3 regions of the Chroogloeocystis siderophila 5.2 s.c.1 genome follow, and region 3 is predicted to be linked to each of the others. Evidence: riboswitches for the same ligand, from Rfam matches in the RefSeq annotation. Region 3 holds a riboswitch; each other region holds the start of a gene.
The links. A riboswitch is a leader RNA that binds a small molecule or an ion and turns the genes downstream of it on or off. The one in region 3 is predicted to bind cyclic di-AMP.
Positions count from the first base shown of each region.

Region 1: linked by a shared signal. The riboswitch ahead of NIES1031_RS01055 (hypothetical protein) and the one ahead of NIES1031_RS18415 (universal stress protein) in region 3 are both predicted to bind cyclic di-AMP.
Region 2: linked by a shared signal. The riboswitch ahead of ntrB (nitrate ABC transporter permease) and the one ahead of NIES1031_RS18415 (universal stress protein) in region 3 are both predicted to bind cyclic di-AMP.

Region 1 is NZ_MRCC01000001.1:220,467-230,466, reverse strand. It holds gene NIES1031_RS01065 (hypothetical protein) at 336-1,205, shown strand; gene NIES1031_RS01060 (DUF937 domain-containing protein) at 1,320-1,871, opposite strand; gene NIES1031_RS01055 (hypothetical protein) at 2,257-2,457, opposite strand; cyclic di-AMP (ydaO/yuaA leader) riboswitch at 2,596-2,734, opposite strand; gene NIES1031_RS01050 (YcjF family protein) at 3,041-4,558, shown strand; gene dhaL (dihydroxyacetone kinase subunit DhaL) at 4,590-5,231, opposite strand; gene dhaK (dihydroxyacetone kinase subunit DhaK) at 5,231-6,379, opposite strand; gene NIES1031_RS01035 (hypothetical protein) at 6,392-6,907, opposite strand; gene NIES1031_RS01030 (histone deacetylase family protein) at 6,996-7,910, shown strand; gene gshA (glutamate--cysteine ligase) at 8,045-9,196, shown strand; gene NIES1031_RS01020 (tRNA (cytidine(34)-2'-O)-methyltransferase) at 9,335-9,796, shown strand.
Region 2 is NZ_MRCC01000014.1:47,440-57,439, reverse strand. It holds gene NIES1031_RS16770 (NACHT domain-containing protein) at 1-1,056, shown strand, start outside; gene NIES1031_RS16765 (pentapeptide repeat-containing protein) at 1,103-2,653, shown strand; gene NIES1031_RS16760 (GNAT family N-acetyltransferase) at 2,951-3,439, opposite strand; gene bchD (magnesium chelatase ATPase subunit D) at 3,507-5,519, opposite strand; gene NIES1031_RS16750 (sensor histidine kinase) at 5,632-6,855, opposite strand; cyclic di-AMP (ydaO/yuaA leader) riboswitch at 7,086-7,234, shown strand; gene ntrB (nitrate ABC transporter permease) at 7,342-8,178, shown strand; gene NIES1031_RS16740 (ABC transporter substrate-binding protein) at 8,210-9,622, shown strand; gene NIES1031_RS16735 (ABC transporter ATP-binding protein) at 9,641-10,000, shown strand, end outside.
Region 3 is NZ_MRCC01000016.1:116,476-126,475, forward strand. It holds partial or broken gene NIES1031_RS18375 (winged helix-turn-helix domain-containing protein) at 299-604, shown strand; gene NIES1031_RS18380 (Gfo/Idh/MocA family protein) at 818-1,807, opposite strand; gene NIES1031_RS18385 (ferredoxin) at 2,080-2,379, shown strand; gene NIES1031_RS18390 (SpoIID/LytB domain-containing protein) at 2,459-4,222, opposite strand; gene NIES1031_RS18395 (ParB N-terminal domain-containing protein) at 4,396-4,659, shown strand; gene NIES1031_RS18400 (Dps family protein) at 4,683-5,174, shown strand; gene NIES1031_RS18405 (helix-turn-helix domain-containing protein) at 5,638-6,324, shown strand; gene NIES1031_RS18410 (Dps family protein) at 6,411-6,953, shown strand; gene NIES1031_RS18415 (universal stress protein) at 7,021-7,689, opposite strand; cyclic di-AMP (ydaO/yuaA leader) riboswitch at 7,791-7,933, opposite strand; gene NIES1031_RS26105 (hypothetical protein) at 7,982-8,110, opposite strand; gene NIES1031_RS18420 (tetratricopeptide repeat protein) at 8,119-8,811, shown strand; gene NIES1031_RS18425 (hypothetical protein) at 8,973-10,000, shown strand, end outside.

The sequences.
Region 1 (10,000 bases), on a different contig from region 3:
GGCGACTATCGGCTATCCTACCGCAGAGTTTTGCTCAGAAAGCAATTAGAGTTCATTGTAATCTCAAAATGTATAGGCTCTTGATTCAAGCCCCTGTATTTATATATGGGGTTTAAGCTAAAAGCTAATCGCTGGTTTTGACAAGGCACAGGTACAAGTGTTGTGACACTTTTATTTGTGAACTTCGATTGAACCAACGCAAGCTGTAGAAAAATTTAATTGAAATAGGTCTTCTCAGTTGCCTATTTCTCTTGTTATACCTGAAATAGCATACTGCCACATCGCCTACTTCAGGTGCTTCTGACCTCGCTACTGCCCTACCTAAAACTGTACAAATGCTACAAAACTTCTTCTCAGGATGGTTTTGCCCACAGCCACGCCTCAAGCTGTTAGTGGCTATGCTACTGACACCAGTGATCGCAGCTACGTCAATTCAAGCGGCGTCAGCCCAGTCGTTTGAAGCACTCACGTCTTCGTTAAGTCAATTGTCACCAGAAAAACAGGCTAGCGATCAGCCATCAGTATCTCTCGATCCATTAAATAGCCCTTATCCAATTCCTTGGAATTGGGTAATGAAAACTTACGAAGATGTTAGTTCGCAAGAAGGTTCGGGAGTGCGTTACTATCGCAGTCATTCGCTGCTTTCGCCTGATGGCGAGTATGCTGCTTACAGCCGCATTCAAATGCAAGTACAGCCAGAACTCTATCATAGTCAAGTCAGCAGTGTCATGTTTTTAGAAAACTTGCGCACTGGAAAGTTACAAGAAGTCAAAGCTTCATCTCCCTTAGCGCTGCATTTATTGATCCGTGGAGAATCAGCAGTACCAGGAATTATTTCAATTTTGTCTCCCATCGGTTGGTCAAAGTCGAGCGATCGCTTACTCGCGCGTCAATTTGAAGGTTTCTTTAATACTTCTGATGTGTCTGACTATGCTGTGATTTGGCATCGATACAAAAACCAAACAACAACACTTGCGCCAGCACAAACTTATCACGACCATGCCATGTCAATCCTACTCGGCTGGAGTCAAACTGACCCCGATCAAGTTGTCTTCCGAGTCGGTGAATTAGGTGATGAGCATTGGCAGATGTGGACAGTGGCAGAAAACGGTCAAACAACACCCGCAACAAGCATAGAACAACCTATTGTTTTCGGACTACAGCAAATGAAACTTTGGGCAGGCGAACAAATTGCTTCTCGATAGTATTACAGAGATCAGGGGTCAGGGTTCAGAGGTCAGAATAGTTCTAAACTCTCCTATTGTCCTAACCATCTTGACCACTGCTATAAAAGTGAGTATTGCTAATTGCTCAAGCGATTAAAAACGCGATTGACCAAGGTAACGTCCTGCAAGCTGTATAGCATCAGCAATATCTACCTCGCCATCGCCGTTGGCGTCTAAGAAAGTATCTAATACGGTATTTCGGTTATTAGTTTGAGTATTAGCAACTGGTGCATTTTGTACGCGGCTGCCGCTTTGCAATAGATTTAGCACAACAGGCACTAAAATAGGTAGCATTTGCACAATCATATTTGGATTCAAACCTGTGCGCTGTGCGGCAAATTGTGCGAGTTGTTGAATTTGACTTTGAGAAAACAACCCAGAAACCGCTTGCGGGTTTGGTGATGCACCGCTGTATTGATTGACAAACGCTTGTGTTTGGTCGTAACCATCTCTAGAACGCTTTTGCTGTAGTCCTGAGCGAACGTAATTACCTACAATCGACATTAACGATTGCATCGTCGATGGATTTGTGTGATAGCTATTGCTTAGCTGCTGTACTGTATTCAGAATGTTAACTAGCTGTCCAGAACTTGCTTGCTGCGAAGGATTATTGATTGCACCAAGAATTTGGTCAAAAAGTCCCATATGTCTATACTTATATCATGTATGACTTCAATTTTCCCTAGTCAACAAGCTGACGACCTCTAGCTAACAGTAGAAAATTTGCTCAAATCTGCGGTAACGTTCTTCCTTACTTTCTCCCCCTAATTGGGCTACGGTGTACACATAAATTTAGACTGGCGTCGCTCCAAGCTTTTTCACCCCCTTGCATCGGTGAAAGCGGGGTGAAACCCCAATCCCCACTACGTGAGGACACCGAGTCTCCTGTTGTAGGAACTGGCGTGGGCTGGGGGGCGGTTCGCCAGGGACTTTGCTAGATACCGACTATTTGTGTACACGGTAGCCATAATTAGGAAAGAGCGAGAGGGGCGAGAAGCCGCAAATTTGAATCAGTAAAATTGTACAGACACTATGACTCGGCTTGCATTAAAGATTTTGATCGGAGTCGAATGAGACGGTCAATACAGGCTTGACCATAGCTAATTGCCTCATCAAGCGTCTGAAAACAAAATGGTTCGCTGTAGTGATTTCCTTCTGGATCGGTGTAGTCTACGACGATACCGTTCAATTCTTGCTTTGCAAGTAAGATCCACTGTTTGTAGTAATTCATTATCCTTACCTCTGTTTACATGTAGCGACGGACGAGGTGGGCCGAAAGGTCAGCAGCTAACCCAAATTATTGATTAAGGGATACCTGCGAAGAGACCCTTAGGACAATTGCTTATATAAAATATAAAGCTAATGCCACAGGTACTCCTTCCATTGCCTACGAAGTTAGCTGACGGGCTAAGATTGGAAGGTATCTTTCTCTTATATAGAGATTCGCCCCGAACTTTGGTTCCTCCGTTCTTCAACGCAAGCGGTAGAAGATTAGGCTACCCACTAAACAACTGATCGCTAGTAGCAAATGGATACTTTATATCCATGGTAATAACTCATCAGCTATACCAAATATACTGGAATTGCTTTTGTTGCGCAATCATTTTTGTTGTAAATTGCTAGTGTAATATCTTGATACACAAAATTGAGTCAAGCTATAGCCTTAACCGCATCTAACTTTCAGAACTATATTAAATTTTTCTAAAGTTTCAAAACGCCTTGTTGTGATCGCCCTATTACCCCTGACGCAGTCAGGACAACAGCAAGCAGATTAAGATCAAAAGCATCTCCTGCGTTGTAGTGACTCTAAGACAATGCCTTTTCCACGCATCGTAATGCTGCTGATTGCCCTAATTGTTATCGTCGGGCTGTTGCTGTGGCTGTTTGCTAGCTTGTCACAGTTGTTATGGCAGTTGTCTTACACTTCGCCGTTCCTGGCGGATGTGCTGCTATTTCTGATTGTCGCCTTGGTTGTCTTGCTGATCGGTGTAGTTATCTACTACATCGCGATTGTCCAACGCGGTGAAAGGCGATCGCGACGACGGGCGCAACGGCAAATTCAAATTCCCGAAGACCGCACGGACGTTGCGGAGGAAAATCTGCGTGCAATCCAACAGCAATTGACACAAATTCAAGATGAAGTGGCGCGTCAAGCGTTACTCGCGCGATCGCAGGAAATTGAAGCAAGTTTATCGCGCGGTGCGTTGCGAGTCGTTGTCTTTGGAACAGGTTCAGCGGGCAAAACTTCACTCGTGAATGCGATCTTTGGGCGAATTGTCGGACAAGTCGCAGCACCAATGGGAACAACACAGGAAGGACAAACTTACAGCTTGCGGCTCAAAGGCATGGAACGCCGGATTTTGATTACGGATACGCCAGGAATTTTAGAAGCAGGAGTCGCCGGAACAGAACGCGAAAGACTCGCACGACAATTAGCTACTGAAGCTGACTTATTGTTGTTTGTTGTAGATAACGATTTACGGCGTTCGGAATACGAACCGTTGCAGACATTGGCAGAAATTGGCAAGCGATCGCTTTTAGTTTTGAATAAAACCGATTTATACACTGACATAGACCGCGAAACAATCCTCGCCCAACTGCGCGAACGAGTTAAAAACTTTATTGCACCAACGGATATTGTGGCGATCGCTGCGAATCCGCAACCTGTCGCGTTAGAAAATGGCGAAATTTTTCAGCCTGAACCAGATATTATGCCGTTACTGCGCCGCATGGCTGCGGTTTTACGTACTGAGGGTGAAGATTTAGTCGCAGACAATATCTTACTGCAATCGCAACGACTCGGCGAAGAGGCACGGCAGATTATTGATGCTCAGCGGCGTCGTCAAGCGGATCAGGTTGTAGACCGTTTTCAATGGATTAGTGCAGGTGTTGTCACAGTAACGCCGTTACCAGGTGTTGATTTACTCGCCACCGCAGCGGTGAATGCGCAAATGGTTGTCGAAATCGGGAGAATCTACGGCAGCGATTTGAATTTAGAACGCGGTAAAGAGTTGGCACTTTCTTTAGCAAAAACGCTTGCAAGTTTGGGGATTGTCAAAGGGGCAATTCAACTGTTATCAACAGCACTACAATTTCATGTTGCGACGTTTGTCGTTGGTCGTGCAATTCAAGGCGTGACTGCTGCGTATTTGACGCGAATTGCAGGTAAAAGTTTTATCGAGTATTTTCGTCACGATCAAGATTGGGGTGACGGTGGAATTACTGAGGTAGTACAGCGTCAATTTGAACTTAACCGCCGCGATGAGTTTATCAAAGCTTTCGTGCAAGAAGCGATCGCCCGCGTAATTAAACCGCTTAAAGTTGATTCGTAACTTGGTAATCGGTAATTGGCGTGTCTAGCCACTAATCACTCGTCATACCAAGGACTTCGGATAAACTTTTTAGCATCAAATATACAGATGTTGCCCCAGGATCTTGATGGTCGATGCTGCGATCGCCTAAGTAGCTGGCGCGACCTTTTTTTGCCAGCATGGGGATAGTTGCTTGCATTCCTTGTTCGGCGGCGGCGGTTGCTTGTTGAATTGCTTCTGAGGTTGTTTTACCTTGACCGATAGCTTGGGTAAAAGCCGTAACCGCAGGCGATAGCGCGTCAATCATTGTTTTATCACCAAGTTGCGCTTTGCCGCGTTGTAAGACGCCATCTAAGCCTGCTTGCAGTAAACTTGCCAAATCTTCGTTCGATAATTCTTGTTTTCCAGCAACAGCGGTACTCGCGCGTAAAAAGAAAGTGCCATACAATGGTCCACTCGCACCACCCACACTAGAAATAAGTGTTATACTAACTGTTTTCAAAACACTGCTGATATCTTGCTCTGCAAGTTTAGGTAACTGACTTGCGACTTTTTGAAATCCACGATCCATGTTGATACCATGATCGGCATCACCGATCGCCGCATCGAGTTGTGTCAAGTATTCTTTGTTCTGCGCGATCGCATCTGCGAATTGCTCTAACCATTGTAAGATCTGCTCTTTTGTCATCATCATCAACTTCCCCAGCGCCAGCTTGCTGTTTTTACGGGTGCATCCCAAAGGCGAATCATTTCATCGTCTAACCTTAGTAGCGTAATCGAACACCCTTGCATATCGAGCGATGTGATGTAAGAACCGATTAAGTTGCGGACAATTTGCCATCCTTGCTGCGCGCACAAATCGGCAAGTTGGCGATAAACAATGTACAGTTCAGCTAGCGGCGTACCACCCATACCGTTGACAAAAGCTAAAAGGCGATCGCCCTTTTCCCATTCAGGATTGGTTAATTGCACGTCAACAAATCCTCCTTTGCTTTCATCCCACTCGCGGACTGTGCGAGTATAGACAATATCCTCAAAAATTGACATTGCTAGCATCTCAGTAATCTCATCCGCCGACTTAATCGTCATTCTTTCGCGCCCTGGTTCGCCGTGAATGCCAATTCCCATTTCAATTTCGTCAGCATCTAATTCAAACGTCGGCTTCATGATTGCGGGTACAGTACATGAAGTTAAGGCGACTCCCATACTTCGCCCATTGAGATTAACTCGGCGACACAAATCGGCAATATCGGCTAAATCATATCCTTTTTCTGCCGCCGCACCACAAATTTTTTCGGCTAGTACCGTTGTTCCTACACCTCGCCGCCCTTGCGTGTACAAACTGTCTTTGACGGCAACATCATCATCGATTAAAATACTCAAAACTCGCAGATCTTCAGCACGCGCTAACTCGGTTGCCATCTCGAAGTTCATAACATCACCACTATAGTTTTTGACTATATAAAGAATTCCTGCACCACCATCAACTTGTTTTGCCGCTGCTAGCATTTGATCGGGCGTTGGCGAAGTAAAAACTTCACCAGGACAAGCAGCATCCAGCATTCCCCTACCAACAAACCCTGCGTGCAGTGGTTCGTGTCCGCTACCACCACCTGAAATTAGCGCAACTTTTCCTTGTACGGGTGCATCTGCACGATAGACAAACGTAGGCTCAAATTGTACTTTTAATAGATCAGAATGCGCCTTTGCCATTCCTATTAAACTCTCACGGACAAAATCTTCCGGTTGATTGATGAGTTTTTTCATTGTAGTGACTTCTGACAATGTAGCTTTGAGGCTGGTAATCGGTAATGCGTATCTATCCGTTAAAGAAGAAGACAAATCAAAACTCTTTTAGGGTAATTGTTCTTTTAGTTGGCTAAGACTATCAGGATTGAGCGTAATTTTTACTTCTAGTTGTTGATGATTATCTCGTAATGTGAGAATGTGGTTTTCGCCAACACGACGATACAGCCAGTGCGGATTTTTGACTTCAATTGTTTCATAATTTACCTCGCGTAAAGCTACACGGATAACGAGTTGTTTTTGCGATTGCGGGAAAATATATAACTGCTGTAGGTGTGTATCGAGTACCAACTGATGCGGTGTCGTGTTACGTGTTTGCGATGTATCAGGTTTTTGCCAGTAAAGCGTGATACCGCGAATTTCAGGATTTTTGATTTCAAAAACTTCATCAAAGCGTTGTGGTTCCCAGTCAAGTTGATCAACATCGCCAGCTTGGGGAATCATCCGCTGTGCCAGCGTAACTTGCTTATTTGCTAAGCTTGACCACCATTGTTGAATTACTGCAAAATTGTCAAGATTATCTGGTTTAGGGTTACCTTGCTGCCAAAGTATTTTACCTTCCATATGTCTTATCTCAGTTGCGATCACTTCTCTTTAGCAGAATACTTGATGCATGATTAGCTAAGGGCTAAAAGCTAATCGCTTGCTAAAGATGGATTTACCAATTATTTACCACCCTGACTACGTAGCACCTCTGCCCGAAGGTCATCGCTTTCCGATGCCTAAGTTTAGCCAACTCTATGAATTACTCATCGCAGATGGTGTAGCAGATCCTGGACAATTTCATACTCCCGTACAACCACTATCCGAATGGATCACATTAGTTCATACTCCAGATTACTTTCAAGCATATTGTACAGGGACACTCGATCCTAAAGCGCAACGCCGAATTGGCTTACCTTGGAGTTCGGCGTTAGTCAAGCGCACGTGTATTGCTGTCGGGGGAACAATTTTAACAGCTAAATTAGCCCTCAGTCACGGTTTAGCGTGCAATACTGCGGGTGGAACACATCATGCTTTTCCAAGCTATGGTTCGGGTTTTTGTATTTTTAACGATTTGGCGATCGCCACGCGTGTTTTACAACAGTTGCAACTCGTCAAAAAAGTATTGATTGTAGATTTGGATGTGCATCAAGGTGACGGGACAGCGTATATTTTTCAAGAGGATGCGAGTGTTTTTACGTTTTCGATGCACTGTGAAGTAAATTTTCCAGGAACTAAACAAAACAGTGACTTGGATGTTCCTTTACCTGTAGGAATGGAAGACGATGCTTATTTGCAAACGTTAGCGAATTACTTACCCGATTTACTTTCTCATGTTAAGCCAGATCTTGTGTTATACGATGCAGGTGTCGATCCGCACGCAGGCGATCGCTTGGGTAAATTAGCTTTAACTGACGCTGGTATTTATCGCCGCGAAATGCAAGTCTTAAGTACCTGTTTCGGTCGCGGTTATCCGGTAGCTTGTGTGATTGGTGGTGGTTATGCGGATGACTTTAACAGTTTAGTTTATCGCCATTCTTTACTGCACCGCGCCGCAAGTGAAGTTTATCGGCATTATCGCTAAGCAAAGTTACGAATTTTGAATTATCAATGAGTTAACTCAAAACTTTTCGGATGCTAACCTCTTGACGGATGCGTCGCAATAATTACAGATTTACACTGTAAGGTGTAAAAATATATCCAATTTGAGGAAATACCGTGCTGCTATCCAAAGGTTTTGAAGTCGAGATGTACACTGGTACACCCCAGGGTGATATTGTCGGTCTTTCAGACCAAATTGTAGCCGGTATAGATGGGTTTGTCCGCGAACCAGATAGCCGTAATGTCGAATACACAACGCCTCCACTAACGAAGTATGAAGATCTTCTGTGTTCCCTACTACGTCCTCGCTTGCGATTACGCGAATATTTACAAAAATTAGGAAACTATACTTTAATACCTGGAAGTACGCTGGCTTTGGGTGGAAGCGATCGCTTCTTTCGTTCCGATCCAAGCAACCCGTATCACGACTATATCGAACAAACCTACGGTACCAAAGTTGTCACCGCTAGCGTTCACATCAATATTGGTATTGCCGATCCAGAGACATTGATGCGTGCGTGTCGTTTGGTACGCGTAGAAGCTCCATTATATCTCGCACTCAGCGCCGCATCTCCCTTTATCGATAGCAAAGCCACAGGATATCATTCAACGCGCTGGGGATTATTTCCGCAAACTCCTACATATGTACCTTTATTTGAAAGCCACGCGCATCATATTCGGTGGGTAGAAGAACAGTTAGCAGCAGGAACGATGCAAAATGTCCGCCACTTATGGGTGTCAGTACGACCGAATGGTGATCGCCGTCCGTATAACCTGAATCGTTTAGAATTACGCATTTGCGACCTTGTTAGCGATCCTATCAGTTTACTCGCGATCGCCGCTTTGCTTGAAGCACGTCTTTTACAACTGATTGCCGATCCGAGTCTCGATCCCCTCGAAACCAGTACTATACCTGCAACAAATCGCCCAGAGGAACTAATTGCGATTACCGTTGCAAATGAAGCGGCGGCGGCACAATCTAGTTTAGATGCGCGCTTGACCCATTGGCAAGATGGTAGAAGTATCTTAGCACGCGATTGGATTGCAGAAATTTACAAAGATGTTTGGGCGATCGCGAAACAAAGTGGCTTTAACTGCTTTCTTTCCCCTGTGCAAAAAATTCTTCGCGAAGGAAACGAAGCACAGCAGTGGTTGCAGCTTTTTACTTATGGTTTCAGTGTCCAGCAAATTATGACACAAGCAAGCCTCGCGATGCGCGAACGCGAAAGCAAACTCGAAGCTGAAATATGTTCTCCTGTAGCAGCTTGAGTTGAATTGTTGAGAAGATTCAAAATATTTAATCAGTGTGATTGGGTATATTAACATTAAAAAAAACTATAAGTTGACTTTAGGCGCATCTTGATTGGAACAGACGATTTAAGATGTTCGCAGTCCGATCAAGATCACATGCCTCAGATTGTCTTAGTTCATCCCCAAATTCCGCCGAATACTGGAAATATTGCTCGTACCTGCGCTGCAACCGAAACCGAGTTACATCTAGTTGGTCCACTAGGTTTTGAGATTAGCGATCGCTATCTCAAGCGGGCCGGATTAGATTACTGGCCTTATGTCAACTTGCACTATCATGAATCAATTGCTACTTTTCAGTCTTACTGCAAACAACGGGGCGGACGCACAATTGGTTTTAGCGTGAGGGGAAGTGACAACTATGCAGCTTTCCAATTTCAAACTGATGACTGGTTAATATTCGGTAGTGAAACGACAGGTTTACCGCCTGATATGCTGGCAGAATGTACTGCTACGGTGTATATTCCTATGCCACATCCCAAGGTGCGGAGCTTAAATCTCTCCGTCAGCGTTGCGATCGGTTTATTTGAAGCTCGACGTCAACTAGGATATCTTGTATGAATTGTTGTTTTTACACTCAGCAAAGCATTCAAGAAAACGACAAGTTTGATGACTAAATGCATTTTTGGACGCGCGTCAATCCGCAATAGAGTTAAAGTTTAGCCTGTGCTTACTGAGAAGTCAATATGGTTTTAAGCGCAGGTATTTTTTGTATTTATCTATTCTTACTAGCATAAATTTATACAAAGTATTTTGGTAAAAGTT
Region 2 (10,000 bases), on a different contig from region 3:
AAAAAAATATGGCTTAAAACTCAAAAGCCGCAACTACCTGGAAAAATCCAAGATCATGAAACTGTTAAACAGATACTTAGCCACCCTTTATTGTTAACTTTATTACGTATAGTTTTTGAAGAAACAGGCGAAATTCCACTACAGCGCGCCCAGCTTTATCATGTAGGATTACAAATTCTCTTAAAGCAGTGGGGTAGCACTGAAGATGCAAAAGACAAAATTTTCACAAGCTTGTCGTTGCAACAAAAAGAAGGTTTGCTAACTTATGTTGCTTGGATGACTTTTGCACAAGGAGAATACTTTTTTGAGCAACAGCAGCTAGAGCAGTATATCAGTGACTATCTACAAAAAATATTCAAAACCCAAATTGAGCCAGAAACACGTGCGCAAGCCAAGGAAGTTCTACAATCTATTCAAGCTCATTACGAACTCTTTACCGAATGGACGTCTGGTATTTATGCTTTTTCAGTTCTTTCTTTTCATGAATATTTAGCTGCAAAAGCAATTGTAGAAGGATATACTGTACAGGGATTAGAGCAAGCGCTCAAACAGCTTGTAGAGCAATTAACGGAAAATCGCTGGCATCAAATTTGCACTCTAGTAGCAAGTATGTTACCGAATACAGACTATCTCTTGCTACTAATGAAGTCTAAAATTGATACTTTAATTGAATCACAAGTAACTTTGCAACCTTTTCTAACTTGGTTAAAACATCAATCACTGAAGATAAATTATGATTACAAACCCGCAGCAGTTCGTGCGTTTTATATCGAGTGTATTCTTGGTATTGATTTTGAGATTTCTGGTGCTTTAGATAGCAATTTATCAAGCGATCTAGAAGCTGATTCACCAAAGTTGAATTCTGCGGCTCAAAAACTACAAAGATGTCGTTTTAGCGATCACCAGAAGCAGGCGTTACAGCAATATTATGATATGTCCAAAGTATTATTTGATAGTATAGATGCTGGATGTGTCACCTGTAGTATTCGAGAAGAGTTAGAGCAAAACTTATTTTTATTCGCGAAAAATACCCCATTACTGGAGGCGATCGCATAATAGATTAAGTTGCCTAACTGTTTTTTAACCTTGTCATGTCTAAGTCATGTCTAACTCAGAATTAGATCCTGTAAGGGAAACACCAGACGATTACCGTCTGCTAGTTTCTCAAGTCGAACAGTTACAACAACAGCAAAATGTGCTTGTTAAGTATTTAACAGAATTAAAACGGCGCTTAGATAGCCTGAGTGAGCAGTTTGACAATCGACCAGAGCTACAGCAGATTACTAAACTGCAAGATGCATTAGCTAGACTACAAGAACTCAACCTAACCCAACCTAACACTTTTAGCTTAGCCTCCGATCTCAATAGCCAATTTATTCGTGACGACTTAGATACAGACGATCGCACCGATGAAGATACTGAACTAAATATCACCACTGAAGAATTTTGGCAGCGATATAATAATGGACAGCGTAATTTTTCCGGTTGTAATCTGGCACAAATTAATTTAAGTGGAGAATCTTTAAACGCGAGTGTCTGGAATTTTAGTCACGCTAACTTGGTACAGGCAAACTTAAGCAAAGCCAATCTTAGTTTAGTAAACTTAAGTCACGCCAATCTAAAAGATGCTCAACTTTCTGAAGCAGTATTAGAACAGACAAATTTAACTGAAGCAAACTTAGAAAATACAGATTTAAGACAAGCTATTTTCTCTAAAACTAAGCTAGAGCGAGCTAATTTAAGCGATGCTAATTTAAGTGGAGTCAACTTATCTTTTCAGGTAAAGCTTGAAGAAACTAACTTCAGGAGAGCAAATCTTAGTAAAGGGAATTTACAGAAAGCCAACCTCTATAAAGTTAATTTGCGCGAAGCGAATTTAAGTCGTGCTAATTTATTAGCTACTGATTTTACTGAAGCCAATCTTCAAAATGCGAACCTACGACAAGCAGTTTATGACTTTTCCACAATATTCCCTGAAGGTTTTGACTTAACAGCAGCAGAAGCTTATCTGATTGCTCCTAGTACTGTTTTATCAAAGGCTAATTTAGCAGGCTACGACCTCAAAGAGGTTAGTTTAACTAAGGCAGATTTACGAGAAACAAACTTTTATACGACGAATTTGAGTGGAGCAAACTTAAGTGAAGCCAACTGCAATCAAGCAAACTTCAGCGCGGCGAATCTCAGTGGTGCAATTATGCTGCAAACAAGCTTTTGTGCTGCTAATTTGAGTGAAGCTAACCTGAAATACGCAAATTTAATTGCAGCGAATCTCACTGAGGCAAACTTAAGTAGAGCAAGTTTAGAGGGAGCAAATTTTACAGCAGCTAACTTAAGTCATGCGAATTTGCAAAACACGTATCTTGACAAAATAAACTTGAGCGGTGCTACTTTGATACAAGCTAATTTAGTTGGGGTTGTGTTTCAAGGAAATCTTAGCGGAGCCAACTTGAGTGAAGCTAACCTATGTGGTGCAAACCTGAGTCAAGCTAATTTAAGTGCAGTGAATTTAGTATCAGTAGATTTGCGTGGCGCAGATTTAAGGAATACCAACTTAGAAAGAGCAAATCTTGCCAGTGCAAACTTGAGTGGAGCAAATCTAGAATCTGCGAGGCTAAGTGGCGCTACGATGCCCGATGGCAGTATACACGAATAAAGATAATTATCTATTGTTAGGTAATGGGAAAGCTTTTAGCACTTGGCAATTAGCATTTAGCTACAACAGACGCTAACAGCTAACCGAAGAGCGCTAATTGCTACTAATGACCAGTTATCAGCCATCAAGTTAAGTTGATTTTCACCTATAGCCCTAGTCAATAGAGTTAGGACATTATAGAAGCTCATAAACTGTCAACTATTGTTAGGTAATCGGGATGTTGCTTCTTATTCTCTCTAATCGCTAATTACTATTGCCTAGTTACCAGCTATCAAGTTGAGTTGATTTTTACTTATTTTACTGAGTAGCGATCACCGCTTGCTCGCGAGCATTCCCCTGATACTGCATAATCGTCACTGTTAAAAAAGGAATTAGGACTGCGGCTAACTGCGAAATCCCAAACTTGAGTTTAAGGCTTTGGGGTAAGGCTTGCCAGGAGATTGGCACAAAACCAAAGCGAGTGTAGTACAAAGCTAATCTGTTACCAACACATTCTAAGTAAAGCGGCTGCGTTGCTTGCGCAATCAAATGGTTAATTAAATAACTTCCCAAACCGCGATCGCGCCAAGCGGGTGAGACGACTAAACTACCCAGTTCTTGTACTGTATTGAAGTTGCGTAACTGTCCACAAGCGACAATTTTTTGATGACACTCAATCACCCAAAACTGCGACCAATTTAATTGAGTTGGATCGAGTTTAGCGCTTAGCACCAATTTCCGAATCGCCCATAGGTCATTTTTAGCGGCTGGGCGTACAGAACATCCTGGTGGCAATTCCTGTTGCACTGTCAATCAACTACTAATATAGGTAAGGAATGCCTTACCCCTCTTGGTTTGCTCTTATTGTCTCATGTCAGCGAGACTTCAAACTTGATATTGCATTCTTCGTCATGGTGGCGATCGCTTGATCGGTTGCCTTTGGTAAGTGATAGTACTTTCCTCCGGCTTTTTGCGCCAGTTCTTTGGCAAATCCTGTCGAAATAAACTTACTTTCGGTATCAATTACAAGAAGCTGCATTCCTAAGGCGCGAATCCGCGCAGCAATATCTAGCAATTCGCCTTTAATATCAGGTTTTTCGCCTTCGATCTGGGGTTCACCCAGCGATCGTGACAAAGAAATATTAGCGCGTCCATCGGTAATTGCTACAATAACAACCTGACCGATATCGCCAGACATTTGGGCATTTGTTCCGGCGCGAACAGCTTGTGTTAAACCATGCGCTAGCGGCGAACCACCTCCACACGGCAATCGTTCGAGTCTTCTTCGGGCTGCGGCGATCGAACGCGTTGGCGGTAGTAGTACTTCTGCTTGTTCGCCTCGGAAGGGAATCAAAGCAACTTGATCGCGATTTTCATACGCCTCGGTGAGTAAGCGCATCACCGCACCTTTTGCGGCTTGCATTCGGTTGAGTGCCATTGAACCAGAAGCATCGACGACAAACACAACTAACGCCCCAGCTTTGCGCACTAACCGCTTGGCGCGAATATCGCCTTGTTCGACAATGACTTTGCGATTTGGTTGGCGTTCGTGACGCGCTTTTTGATAGGGGGCGGCGGCGCGGAGTGTCGCATCAACGGCAATACGGCGCACTTTACCTTTCGGTAACATTGGCTTAACATATCGCCCGCGATCTTCCGAGAAAATGACGCTGCGGCTACCAGCTTTACCCTGGCGTTTAGCCATTTGCGCAAAATACAGCACGCTTGGATCGAGAATCACGCCTTCCGGATCAAATACAAATTCTTCAGGAATACTCGGTGGTGTTTGCTCTTGTTCCTCTTCGTCTTCTTCTTGTTCTTCTTGTTCGTCTTGCGGTTGTTCGGATTGATCTTGCGGTGGTGGCGGTGGTGGCGGTGGTGTTTCCTCTTCGGGAGGTATTTGTATCATCGTTGCGCGGGGAACGATAACCAATTCCACCGCCCGACGTAAATCTTCGGCGCTGACTGTGGTGCGTCCATCGAGTGCAGCTGCGGCTTTGGCGACGCGGAGAGCAAATAATTCTGCGCGATGTCCTTGCACTCCGGCGCGGATGGCTTCATCAACGAGATAAGCGATTTGCTCGTGGCTGATGCGAACATCTTTTAACCATTCTCGCGCTAGGATAATTTGCGTTTTGAGACTATCGATGTCTTCGCTGTATTGCTGGAGAAATTCTTGAGGCGATCGCGCATAAGAAATTGCTTGTTCGACGGCTTGAACGCGTTCGTCGATTCCTAGGACTTCATCTGCTGAAAGTGCGATCGCAATACGATCAAGGAGGTGTTCGCGGAGTGCGCCTTCTTCGGGGTTGTAGGTAGCAATAAAGAGTGGTTGACAAGGATGCTGAAAACTAATGCCTTCGCGTTCGATTTGGTTACGTCCTTCGGTTAAAACGGTTAGTAGCTGGTTGCTGATGTTGTCATCGAGCAAATTAATTTCATCGACGTAGAGAACGCCACGATGCGCTTGGGCAAGTAATCCTGGTTGAAAAACGGTTTCTCCTTGTTTGACTGACTGTTCAACATCAACTGAGCCTAATAGCCTGTCTTCGGTGACGCCTAAAGGAATTTGGATAAACGGCGCGGGAATAACTTCGGTTTCTACTTGTGTGCGATCGCAGATGTCTCTTAACTGATCGTCCCATTCTTCGGGGCGGTTAGGATCGCAGTTACACATCGAACTTTTGACGATTTCAATTGGGGGTAATAGTGCGTGCAGGGCGCGTGCCATCACTGATTTTGCCGTACCCCGACGACCTGCGATCGCGACTCCTCCCAAGCCTGGATCGACGGCTGCGAGTAGCAGTGCTAATTTTATGGCTTCTTGACCAACAACAGCGGTTAAGGGAAATGCTGTCACAGTTGAGGAGGTGTTGAGTACAGGCATTGTTTTTACTAAAGAGGGATCGGAGGTTAGAGGTCAGAGGTCAGGGGTATTTTATAATATGGGAATGCTTATATCTTGCACATCTTTGCGCAGATTAAAACACTCAACAGTACTATTTTGACGTTGATCTCTGATCCCCGACTTCTGAACTCTCATTTACTTCCATTGGTAAGATTACCGTGAATGTTGAACCGATTCCAAGTTGGGAAACAAGTTTGATTTCGCCTTGCAAAAGTTTAACTAAGCGAGTCACGATTGCGAGTCCTAACCCAGTGCTGTCTGGTAGATGTGATTCTGGAATGTCGCTAACGCGGTAGTAGGGGTCAAAAATTCTTGATTGATCTTCGGGGGCGATACCAATTCCGGTATCGCTGACGGCGATCGCCCATTTGTCTTCTAGTGTATAACATTTGATGGTTATACTTCCTGCGGGGGTGTAACGAATGGCATTGCTTACCAAATTTGTAACAATTTGCTGAAAACGTAACGCGTCTGTGATGACTTGTTTCGGAGCGTTTGCTAAGTCTACAGCGATCTGCAAATTTTTTTCTTGCGCCATCGGTTGTAGCATATCTAGCACATCTTGGATAACGACGCACGTGTCGGTTGGTGCAGGATGAAGTGTCATTTTCCCTGCTTCATACCGCGATATTTCTAGCGCATCATTAATTAGGCGCAGCAAATGTCTACCATTGCGCAATACGCGTTCGATATGTTCAATGTTTTTATAGTTATCTTTGACTTCGGTTTTGTTTTGTAGGCGGATAAATAAATCGGAATAACCAATGATTGAGGTTAAAGGATTTTTGAGTTCATGGGCAAGGTGTGAGAAGTTTTCTTGATTTGCCCGAATTAAGCGTGTCAGTTCTTGATTGTGTAGTGTTAACTGCGATTGGAGTTGCTGTAATTCGCGTAGGCGCTCATCTACATAACTTTGAAAACAACGCGCGATCGCATCATCGACAACTGCATCTATGAGGCGAAAAACTCGAATAACTTCTGTTGACAAGACTTGCTGTAAATCTGGTTCTAATGCTGAGAAAATTGCTCGTCTTAGTAAACGATACTCGCGGGCAATTTCCAGTGGGTCAAAACCTTCTTCCGCACGGTGAATGCCGTGTACTAAACTTGCCTCAATTAGGGTTTGAAGATCATCCTCTGTCGTTTTTGATAGCACTGTAGCCATAGCTTTGAGGACATAAGGTACGTGATTGCGTATTGCTGTGTAGCACATACCTTCAGTACTTTCAATCTGCCGATCTCGGCGTACAGCTTCTACCCAGTTTTCAATGATTGTGTCACTTTTATCAAGCAATATCTGGCTAAAATCAAACATTTTGGCAGTATTTAGAACAGCACGAAGCAAGTCTACTTGTCTTAACTTAGTGTAATTGTGAAGCGATCGCCCACTGAATTATTGACGCGAGCCTGATTCATGCTTTGTGGCAATCGTACAGCGCAGTGCTAGAAGCGATCGCAACTTTATAAAGTTCACCCTGAAAATCCTTAAGACGTAACGAATCTTGATATTGTGGCACCCCTGTGCTATGGTAGTAAAAATTATCATGAGTAAGTCAGCCTAATCTAGACTTTTGCCTTGTAAGGAAAGTCTAGAGCGGAGGAACCAAAGTTTTGGGGCGTATCTGTTAAGTGCAGAGGGATAACTCTCTATCCTAGCCCGTCAGCTAACTTCGTAGGCATTGAGAGGAGACTGAAGAGTTAGCATTCCTATTACTACTAATAGTTTGCTCTCGTCAGTATTCCTAGGTAGTAAAGCACATAGTTTTTTGTGCCTGCTTTTAATCCTGAGGGGAGTTTAATAGTGTTTAACCTGATTGCTGTTTTAGCAGTTGCAGGACAGAGTACCTGGAAAAAAGTACGACCTATTGTAGTGCGGGATGCTGTTCTACTTCCTGCTGCTGGTTTCTTAGGAGTGATTATTCTGTGGTGGTTTATTGCCACTTTCTTAACCAACTTAATGCCTACCCCAGTTGAGGCACTCATTGCCAATTTAGACTACATTTTGAACCCATTTTACCGACGGGGACCTGGAAATTTAGGACTTGGTTGGTTATTACTGGCAAGTTTAAGACGGGTATTAATTGGTTTTGGACTAGGTGCTTTAGTCGCCATACCGATTGGTTTTCTGATTGGGATGTCTAAACAAGCCTTGCTAGCCCTCAATCCTTTAATTCAAATTTTCAAACCTGTATCGCCACTCGCATGGCTACCTATTTCGCTTGCTATCTTTAATTTAGCCGATCCCTCTGCTATTTTTGTCATCTTCATCACTTCACTATGGCCCACAATTATCAATACAGCTTTGGGAGTTTCTAGCGTTAATAAAGACTATATCGATGTAGCGCGAGTGCTGGAAATGCCGCGTTGGCGACAGATTACCAAAATTATCTTACCTGCGAGTTTACCTTACATTTTTACAGGTTTAAGAATCAGTCTCGGCATTGCATGGCTCGTAATTGTTGCAGTAGAAATGCTTACAGGTGGTGTTGGTATTGGCTTTTTTGTTTGGGATGAATGGAGTCGCCTCAATTTAAGTTCAGTCTTCCTAGCTGTATTAGTTATTGGCTTAACAGGATTGGTGCTTGATTATGCTGTGGGCAATATTCAGGAATTGGTAACGCATCGCCCGAAAAGTTAAGAACTATTAATATTGACTACTAATTGCTGATATGAATTATACCGACAAGAACTATTGGAGTCGGCGAAGCTTTCTCTTAGGAATGGGTGCGACAGCAGGTAGTGCGGCATTATCTGCGTGTGCTATTAATGCTAATCGCGCACCTCAAGGACTATCTACTGCTGCTTTGGCAGTGGAACAAGTCGTCGATCCACAAACATTAGAAAAACCTAACCTTACTGTAGGATACGTCCCTGTCAATGATTGTGCACCGTTTGCGGTGGCATGGGAAAAAGGGTTTTTTCGCAAATATGGTTTAAATGTCACACTTAGTCGTGAGGCAAGCTGGGGTACATCTCGCGATGGCATTATTTTTGGTCGCCTTGATGCTTCTCCTGTGGTATGTGGCGCTGTCACAAATGCCCGTATAGGTGCAGAAGGTGCGCGTCATGCACCCTTGTGTGCTGCGATGACAATTCACCGTCACGGTAACGCAATGACGATGAATCAAGCAATGTGGGAATCAGGCTTGCGTCCTTGGCAGGAGTATAACCGTAATTTAGCTGAGTTTGGGCAAGATTTTCGTCGCTATTTTCAGAATTTGCCAGCAGAACAAAAAGTTTGGGCTGTTGTACTGAGTTCGGCAATTTATGAGTACTTTGTGCGTTATTTAGCCGCAGCAGCAGGAGTCGATCCCGACGCAGAGTTTCGCATCATTATTGTTCCTCCGCCACAGATGGTAGTCAATATGCGGATTGGTGCGATGCAAGCTTATATGGTGGCAGAACCTTGGAATACACGGGCAATTACTGGAAATGAAGGTATTGGCTTTACTTTTGCCCAAGGAAAAGAGATTTGGCAAGGACACCCAGACAGACTGCTAGCTGTGATGGAGTCCTTCATCGAGGAAAATCCTAAGACTTATCGATCGCTTGTCAAAGCTATGATCGAAGCCTGTCAGTATTGCAGCAATCCTAACAATCGAGAAGAAGTTGCCGAAATTATTACAAATAAGTCTTTTACTGGTGCCAAGCTGAATTTAACTCGCGCAGCAATTGTCGGCGAATACAATTACGGCGGTTTTGATAACCAAAAAAGAATTGCGCGATCGCCTGATACAACTATTTTCTTTGATTTACCGCCGAACCTTGCTCAAATTCCCAACGATCACTCAACTTTCATGTGGCAATCAGAAAGCATTTGGTTGATGACGCAAGCAGCACGTTGGGGACAAATCAAATCAATTCCTCAAAATGCTGAAGAAGTAGCGCGAAAAGCATGGAGGACAGATCTTTACCGTGAAATTGCCGCAGAAATGGGCATTAAGTGTCCCAAAGATGATTTCAAAATTGTACCTGCTGCCAAGTTCATTGATAATAATGCTTTTGACCCCAGCGATCCAGTAGGGTATCTCAATAGTTTTGAAATCCGCGCTAATCGTCCTAAATCTTTCTTTTTATCTTAAAAGCAATTACTCATTTTTATGGAGGTTTTTCAGGTGAAATCTACTTCTTATCAGACTGATCATCGCGAAGAAAACTTCAGTCACAGCGGTTTTTTAGAAGTTGAAAACTTAGTCAAATCTTACCCTACTGACCGAGGTGAATTTGTTGTTTTGGATGGTATCAATTTAACTATCAACGAAGATGAATTTATTTCTGTAATTGGTCACTCAGGTTGTGGTAAATCCACGCTTCTTAAAATTGTCGCTGGTTTAGAAAAGTCTACTTATGGTTCTGTACGTCTCGATGGTAGAGAAATACACAAACCTGGTGCTGAGCGAATGATGGTATTTCAGCAGTATTCGTTGCTACCGTGGCTAACAGTCCGAGAAAATATTCGC
Region 3 (10,000 bases):
CAAACTTAACCTCAATTGTAAGAAATCTCCAAGCGGGATTATACTGAGAAGTTGGCTTTGTTTGGTACTCTAATAGGGATTAGGGACTAATACCATTTCATTTTGAAATTACTACAAATAGGGAGCAAAGGAGAAATGATGTGTAGTTTTTATTTCGTGAAATGGTTTATTACCAAATTGGCAGAAAAAAGTCAAGTGATAAGCTAAGCTGGAAAAATGACAAGAAAAGCCCATCGAGAACGCCATCTTTCCAGTGAAGACCTGAAAGCTCGTTATAGCTCAACACTAGATAAAGTAGGATGTACAACAAGCGCAACTGTGGCAGGTACTGGAAGGCAAAGCACCGGATGGTGGGTTGTGGAATGGTCGCAAGGTAGCAGATTGGTTAAGTGAACTGACAGGAAAACGTATCAGTCGCCATCGGGGGTGGGAGTATCTACAACAAATGAGATATAGACTGCGTGTTCCGCGACCAGAACATGGGGAGAGTGACCTTCTAGAGCAAGAAAATTGGAAAAAACTGAATTTGAGGCTCAAGTTTCTTCAAGCTCGATATCCAAACGCTGAAATCGAGGTGCGGTGCATGGACGAACATCCTCTAGGTTAGGCATCTTCCAATCTCATCAAATCCATTGGTATCGTCAAAACATTCATCGTGCTTTAGTCCTACTTCCCATAGATAATCATGTTCTGCCGCAGTTATTATCTTCATTAGAAGAATTACTTAGTTTCGCTTTCTTAATAGAAAATTTCTCATAATGAGCCGCTAATCTGACTAGGATAAGCGATCGCGTAGGTACACATATACAAAATACTTTTACGAAATAACTACTGCTTGCCCTATTTCCGCCGATTGCCTTGCGGCATCTGCAACTTTCAATGTGTACAAACTCGCAGTTGGACTCACGTACATATCCGTATTTGTCAACAAGTGATTTAACACCATCTCTGTATCTTTAGCAAATAAACCACGGCGCGAACCGACTTCAATCAATGTTGTTTGTTCTGCTTGCACTAACTTACCAGCATCACCTTCAAAAATTAACCCGCCTTTTTCGCCGTGAATCTCAAACTTGCGTTCATCTTGCCATAAAGTTTCGCCTTTAGCGTAGGTTACATCAGCAATGACACCACTCGTAAACTGAAGTTGAGCCGTACACAAACAAGCTTGATAAAACTCACCTTCACCCCAATGACGATTTTGACAACGAACTGATGCGACTTCACCAAATAAATCTGTCAGGCGATGTAAGCGCGAAAGTGCTGCAATAAGGGGAAAACCAAATAAGTCTTTATGATACGTCCATTTGTGTGGCGCAGGATGTTGAGGTGTCACTGTCGCGTAGCGGGCGTAAAAAACTTCACCAATTGTCGGTAAATTCTGCTTTAGCGCTTGGTGTAAGCCACCGAGTAGTTCGATGTGCTCAACGTGGAGCATTTTATCTCGATCGCGCGCCAAGGTAACAATATTTTCAGCTTCTGTAACATCGAGTGCTAGCGGATATTCTACTACTACGTGTTTATTATTTTGCAATGCTGCTGTTGCGATCGCACCGTGTTCTTTATTAACATTTGATATAACAACTAAATCTATGTCAGCTTGTACTAAGTCCACCCAAGATGTTAACGCCTCGGCTTGATAGGTTTGGGCAAACTCTTGCGTTTTTTCTGGTGTATGACCAACAATGGCAACAACTTGCGATCGCTCATCTTTCTGAAACGTTTCCGCCCTCAATTTCGCCGCATACCCAGTACCAACAATCCCTACACGTACCAAACGCTCTTCAGAATAACCAAACCCACGCATCTTAGTTCTTCCCCTTCACTACTCTCTAACTACTAGCCACTCGTCATTAACCACTCACCTCTTTCATAAGAATAACTAATTAGGATTAAATAACTAAATTTCATTACTAATCGCCTGCAAAATCGGGGGTAATGGGGGGTTACAAGCTATGGTTTTTCTCGTAGTATCAGAGATGAAGTGAACACAAATATACCGGACTTTGCGGATAAGCAAAGCCCTAAGTTTGCTTTAGTTTATCTTATACTGCCGTTGCAAATAGAGAGGACTGTTGAATGGCAACTTACAAGGTCACTTTAATCAATGAGTCTGAAGGACTGAATCAAACGATTGAAGTTGACGATGATACATATATTCTAGACGCTGCTGAAGAAGCAGGGTTAGACCTACCTTATTCTTGCCGCGCGGGTGCTTGCTCAACCTGTGCAGGTAAACTTGTGTCAGGTTCAGTCGATCAATCTGACCAGTCTTTCTTAGACGATGACCAAATCGAAGCTGGCTACGTACTAACCTGTGTGGCTTACCCCACTTCTGATTGCACCATCGAAACCCATAAAGAGGAAGACCTCTACTAATCGATGTAATGCCGATCAGTTGATCAATGTAGCAGATTTATAAAGCAGGAACGAGATTAAATCGCCAAACGTTCCTGCTTTATTTTGTTTTGTTAGCTGCTGAAAAAGCTTCATCCGAGTAGAAGGTAATGCGATCGCTCAAAGTTTCAATTTGCGTGCCAGGATAATAAAAATTCAAAATGCGCGCACTTGACCAACCTAACCTTGCTAAACGCTGCGAACCGGTTTGACTTAAACCGACACCGTGTCCAAATCCGCCGCCCACAAAAGCGTAACCCCACAGTGAGTTTGTGCCTTTATTGAGTGGTTGCAGATAAAATAGCGTACTGCGCGGTGCAGCAAACGCGCTACGCACTTCATCTTTTTCTAAAACAACTGTTCCTATATCCGTTTGTACTGCGAGTTTCAGAATGCGTCCACTAGGCGATCGCTCAGTGACTTGCATCTGATAAATCTGTTTCAGATTTGCCCAGGGGCTATTATTCGCCTTGAAAAAGCGCTGCAAATCTTGCGTAATCTGGACTAAACTACTTTCTTGGCGCCAACGAAACATACTCCAGCCAGCTTCGTTAAATCCTTGCTGTAAACCAATAAAGCGCTGAAAATTCTTTTCTTCAGCTAAGCTTTGTCCCGACAAGTTCCACACACTACCAGCAGCATCGATAACAGGTTGTAGGTAAGGACGATCTGTTCCTTGCCAAACATCGCTAAACGCTGCCGTAACGCCGCCTGTAGTTGAAGAATACAACGCATCTACCAGTTGATTATTGTATGTTAGTACTTTTCCTTTCGTCGCTGCGATCGCGCGATCGGCTAGCGGAACCGTACCACTTAAACCTCTATAAACTTGACACTGCGTATCTGCACACAGTTCGTAGTTATCAATCGTAAACCGACGTAAGTTGCGTAAGGCATACGTCCGTGCAATAATTGCCTGGGCTTCTACCGCCGAGTAAGGCACATTCGCTCCAATTTCGTGCGGGACGACACCCCGCAAATAAGTTTCTAGCGGAACTTCGTTAACTAATGTATAAGTGCCATAAGCATTTGGTTGTAGCCGCATTCTGCCTGCATACAGCCGCAAATCGCGCTGATTTTTGCCCTCACTGACTTGAATTAAGTTTTTGTTCGTTGTAATGTCGATTTCTTGATAGGTGTAGCGCTGACCATCAACGACTAAATTGACTTGCGGTACTTGTTGCAATACTTGAGTATCGAGGTAAGCATTGCGATTACCCTTCACCTGTAAACTCAACAATAAGAAACGTCGCAGCAGTGGTGAATTGTAAACATCGCGCTTTGCCCAAACTTGCCACCGTTCTGGTTGCGCAATTTCAACTTCAATACCCATTTTTTGCCACTGTCTAGCACTATGTTCCGCCGTTTCAAAACTTCGGTGCGTACTCAGCACGACTCGCTCGGCTAAAGTTGCTTTAGGCAGCGGTTCCATGACGGTTTCTAGCTTGACGTTGGTTGCTTGTAGCGTTTTTTCCTTGTCTTTGGTTTTGGTTTGAATTGTCAAGCGATCGCCTGCAGTTGCTTGTAAACTTAAAACATCAGTCGGTTTAGCACCAAATCTTTGTACGACTCCAATTTTGAGTTCTGGCTCAGATGCTGGCGCGGCGATCGCCCCAGTTGCTGTACCGCACAAAACAACCGTTGTCACGCATAAAGAGACGCGCGCGCGTACTTGGCTTTGATTTCGCTTCCACAACGCGAGAAAAGCTAACACGTGCGAATTGTAGGAAACACAACCGAATGCAAGTTGACGATTTGATAAGTTGACACAGCAGGCATCTTCAACTTTCGCGTGCTTTGCATTGTTCTGTGTGTGCGTCGCCATCACTGCTTCCTCGCCTGGTCGTTTTAGTAGCGTAATTTTTCTCAGAATAGCTTTATTTCCGAGGACTGTGGAGGCTTATTTTAGTTCCTTTTTGAGGATTTTTCAAAAAACTTGCAACTTAAAGTCATAACGAGTATGATTTATATATAAGCAATGAAGAGGTAGCAAGGCTTATGGTGAAGGTACGAGAAATTCCGCTCAATCAAATCAAACGTCCACTGCCACGCGAGAACGATCCGAACAAGGTAGCTGCTTTAATGGCATCAATTCGAGAAATTGGACAACAAGAACCGATTGATGTCCTCGAAGTTGATGGGCAGTACTATGGTTTTTCAGGGTGTCACCGCTACGAAGCGTGTCAGCGATTGGGGAAAGAGACGGTTTTAGCTAGAGTCCGCAAAGCCCCTCGTGCTGTACTAAAAATGCACTTAGCCTAAAAATATTCATTCAGGAGAATTGTATGCAAACTCAAAGTAAAGTCATGCCAGTCAACATTGGCATCAACGAAGAAGATCGCAAAGAAATTGCGCAAGGGCTTTCACGTTTACTTGCAGACAGCTACTCACTCTACCTCAAAACGCATAATTTTCATTGGAACGTCACAGGTCCAATGTTCCAAACATTGCACGTACTATTTGAAGAAGAATACACCGAGTTAGCAAGTGCGGTAGACGAAATTGCTGAAAGAATTCGCGCATTAGGCTATCCAGCACCTGGAACTTATAGCGAATTTGCCGAGCTAAGCTCGATTCCAGAGACGAAGGGTGTTCCCAAAGCTGAAGACATGATTCGGCTATTAGTAGAAGGTCAAGAAGCAGTCGTCCGCACCGCACGTTCAATTTTCCCTGTTGTTGAGCGCGTCAACGACGAGCCGACGGCGGATCTTTTAACGCAGCGGATGCAGGTTCACGAAAAGAATGCTTGGATGCTTCGCAGCTTGTTAGAGCAGTAAGAGGGTTCAGAGGTCTGAGCTTAGATTTTAGTTAAGGTGATTTTGCCCCTTTAATCCCCACAAGTGGGAGACTTTGAGGAGATCTTGGCGCAAAATGATTTGTTGTAAGGAAGAAGCCTTAGTAATTAATAAGACCTCCTGCATGAATTGCACTCTTCCTACGACTCCCTTCGGAGCTATCTAGGCAAAGCCTACCTTCAGACACTAAAACAAGATTTGTGAGAGGGTAGGGCATGCCTTTTTGTTTATTTAGGTGCGATATTCATTCGCGATCGCATTCATAGCAGAGATCAGTTAACAGTGGACAGTGAAGAGAGTGTGGGAAGACTGTTTCAACTTACGCGTGGCGTGTTCAATGTCCTAACTACCTCAACGAAACTGCTATACGCAGGAGGTTTAAAGATTAAGGTTGTTTTCTCATCCGTGTTTTTTGATATGGCTTTATTGTTGCGACAATTAAGCTATGAACGCACAAGACAAATCCTCAAGTAGGAATCCAGAATTAACTTCCGATTCCGATCACCTTACTGCTGCGTTACAAACACAAATGCAGCAGGTAGGCTTATCGAGTTTCAAAGCGTTGGCTGATGCAGCGGAAGTTTCGCCGCAACAGATTCGCAAGTTACGTCGTGGCGAAGTTGGGCAAATGCGTGTGGAAACTCTGCTCAAGCTTTCGCAAGTGCTACAAGTATCATTAGATGAGTTATTAGATACTTTTTCTAGTGCAAGTACTCAGGCAATGCTACAGCAGCCAGATACATTAAAACAAGAGTACCAAAGATTGCAGCACTTACTCGAACAGCAGCGCGAAAACTTATGGCAGGAGTTTCAGCAATCAAGTCTACAACAGCTTGAGTCCTGGTTGGTGCAATGGCCAACAGCAGCACAAAAAGCGCAGGAAAATCCGCAATTACCTGCTGTGCGGTTGTTACCTTTAATGCGACCTGTGGAACAGTTATTGCAATCTTGGGGAGTCGAAGCGATCGCACCTGTAGGAGCAGAATTGCCATATGACCCACAAGTACATCAACTCTTAGAAGGAACTGCACAGCCAGGTGATCGCGTTAAGGTACGTTACACAGGCTACCGTCATGGAGAAAAATTACTGAAGCGCGCGCAAGTAAGTTATGTCGCCCCGTGGAGTCCTTGAAACAATCTCCCCTTTGGCTGATGTTCTTCTCGGCTGAGATTTGTTCCACTATGTATGGACGAACAAGAAGAGTAAAACCAGGAATTATGCGTAAGATCAATATTGGTTTATCTGACGAACAACGCGCGGGTGTAGTTGAATTACTTAACCGCGACTTATCTGACGCGTATCTAGTTCTCATCAAAACTAAAAAGTTTCATTGGGATGTCATTGGTCCCCAATTTCGCTCACTCCACGAAATTTGGGAAGAGCAGTACACAGCTTTAACCGAAAACATTGATGCGATCGCTGAGCGCGTACGTGCATTAGGTGGTTTTCCTGTCGGTACCGCAAAAGGTTTTCTAGAAAACTCTACTATTAAAGAGCAAGAAGACAATATTCCCCTAGCTACTGAAATGGTTGCTCAGCTAGTAGACGATCACGAGCAAATTATCCGCAATCTACGCGATCACGTTGATCAGTGTTCTGAAGAATTTCATGATGAAGGTACATCTGACTTTCTTACAGGCTTAATGGAGCAGCATGAAGAAATGGCATGGATGTTACGCTCCTTTATCGAAGGCGAATCTTTAAAAGCAGATGGTTCTAAGCCTGAGGCTGAAATGAAAGTTCCTGCTCAAGTAAAATAATTGGGCGTTGCTGAACAGAAGTATGATTTGCTCTCCTCGCCCCCAAGCCTGGGGAGCAACTGCTTATTTAGTGAACGCAAGCAAGTGTCTTTCCTGTGGCAAAGTCCATACCTAGAACAGCGCACGGAAAATCATTACCAAGTTGCTGAACAATAGGGTGATTTGCTGAGTTGCAGCCTAAAAATAGTAAAGCTGCATCTTCTGACTCCACAACGGCTCTAAGTTCTTGAGCGACGTCACCAAATCGCAGATGAGTCACAAGCGAACCTCGCCATTCTGCTGCAAGGCTTTTTGCTTGCCATAAAATCAGGTCAGCTTGTTCAAATAAATCGGGAGATGTAATGCGCGGCTGTATTGCTATTTTCCAAGGAGATGAACTTGCTACCGGTTGAAATGCTATTTGGGCTGATTGCTGCAAAGGCTTCTCGTTGTAAAATCTGCTGATATCAAAGGCAGGAGAAGTTGGACAATGATGCCGCTGAGCGTGTTCTTCGGCAACATAGACTACACGAACAGTCACTTGCTTTTGAGTCGCTAAGCGAGTTTGATGGGCAATCCATAGTGTCAAATCTAAAGCTGTCTGACTGTTAGGAGAACTGTTATAACCAACAACAAGGTTAACAGATGTGGTGATCGCATTTTGACGATGCGATGCTGGTGGTAGCAACATCATTCTTTCTATGGCATTCGTACCCATTGCGCTTTGTAGACGCGCGAGCATTGGCTTGATATTCATGCGTTTAGATAACCTTATGTCAAAAGCAGGTACAAAAAAACTGAGCAGTACGAGCCTCAGACACTGAATGAGATACAAGACATTGTGACAATGCTTACTCTTCAGTCTCCTCTCGATGCCTACGAAGTTAGCTGACGGGCTAGGACTGAGAGATGTCCTTCTACCTTAATTGGGCTGATTAGATAATTAAGGCTTAATAGATACGCCCCATAACTTGGTTCCTCCGCTCTAGCTTTCTTTCAATGCGTTAAGTGACTACTTTAAAAGAAGTATCTAGATTAGGCTGACTTACTCAAACTTTGTAGATCGTATCATCAATCATGACATCAATCAACAACAAGAGCGATCGCGCTTCAGTTGATTGCACAAACTCTAAAATTATTGGTAAAAATCTAAGATGAAAAGATAACGCCTCAGGCATTTAATGCGATGAACCATAAGTTCAAAGTAGTTGCATGGATTAAACCTTTCGGGTACTTAGCACTCGGTCTAACAGTTATTAGTACATCTCGTACGGTGCTCGCTAAAACATCTGCAACAAATCACAATCACAGCAATGTAATTGCACGCCGAACCGCATTGCCAACTCAGCAAGAATTCCAGCTAGCGCAGATGGGCGAAAACCGAGATGAGGAGCGAACTCGATTCATTCAAGCTGCTGATGCTTTATACAGTCAAGCGAAATTTACCGAAGCCGAGGAACTTTTACGTAAGTTAATTGAAAGATATCCAAAGTATGCTGTCGCGCACTACAAACTGGGAAATGTACTGTTTCGTCAAGAAAAAGCCGAGGAAGCGATCGCTGCCTATCAACAAGCAATTGAACATAATTCGCGCTATGCCTTAGCTTATAATGCGATCGGTATGGTTTTAGCACGTCAAGGTCGATGGCAAGAAGCAATCGCTGAGTATCAAAAAGCACTAGAAATTAATCCTGAGTATGGTGAAGCTTTGACACATTTGGGACAAGCATTTTGGCAACAGGGAAGACGCGACGAGGCTTTAGCATCCTTAGAAAAAGCTTTGAGTATCTTTAAAGCCCAAAATCGCCTCGATCAAGCTTATCGGCTAGAACAACTGTTAAGAGACTTAAAGTCAGATGATGACCCTTCTGTAGCATAAAGTAGATTATTCTCAAGTTAGATGCCAGCAAGTCCAGAAGACGTATACTCTGTAAGAATTCGCTAAAACAACAGTCATTCTGTTTGGATTTATACCACTAGACTGAGCGATCGCTATTTGAGATTGCTTTGAGAGTATACGCCTATAGAGGGATTCTTTGCATGGTAGATGCACAAACAACAGAGAACGAAAAATTTCTTGGTGCAGGTAGATCTGGACAGGTTTTCCTGATCAAGAGTCAAGATGAAAGCATTGCTAGAAAGATATTTGCAGGCGACAAGCTCACTAAATTGGTTCACTATGTTTTTCTAGGAGCGCCTAACCCTTATATTTGGAATGAAGATATCATTCAATGTGCATACTACCGCCGTAAAATTTTAGGTGCTTTAGTTGAGTATTGGTTTGATTCACAACTGAAAGTCTCAGATGCGATCGCTACTGATTGGAATCAAGAGCAAAAAGCATATCAAATCGATACAGAATTTGTTGATGGTAGAAGCGTTTCACTATCTCAGCCTTTTACTCGACTGCGAAAACGCGAATTACCTGATTTAGTCCATCAAATAATGATACCACTTCAACAGAAGTTAATTGATGCAGGATTTGATGGTTTGGTTTGGCAAGCAGGAAAAGGAAATCCAGTTGCGTTAAATAACTTTTTATTGACAGACGTAGAACATAATGACACAAATGGTAAATTCAATTATTACTATGCTTGGATTGATTTAGAATCAGGTGTTCCTGCACTTGCTCCATTAAATGTTTTAAAGCTTTTTACATACTATATTCCCATGTCATTTAAGCATGGGCAACCTTTATTTGATGATGCTGATATCAGAACTTTAAAAAAATATTTAGAGAAACACAAAACAGAAATAACAGAGAAGTTAGGTAGAGATAAATATACTGCAATTATTGCAGACACTAATAATTTAGACCAACATCAAAGTAAATGGAAATCGCTCAAGCGAGTTGAGCGAAGTATTCATTACCAACTCAAAAAAGGTAAAATTAATCAACAACAAGCACATTGGTATTCTCGCCATATTGGACAGTGGTATTTAAGAGAAATTGTTAGAGCTTGGCAAAAAATATTACGGTTGATAGTTAAATTACCGCTTAAAATAATTAACAAACTAAAGAAAATTCCATTTCGACGTTTTTTTTCACAAACCTGGAGAGTTTTAAT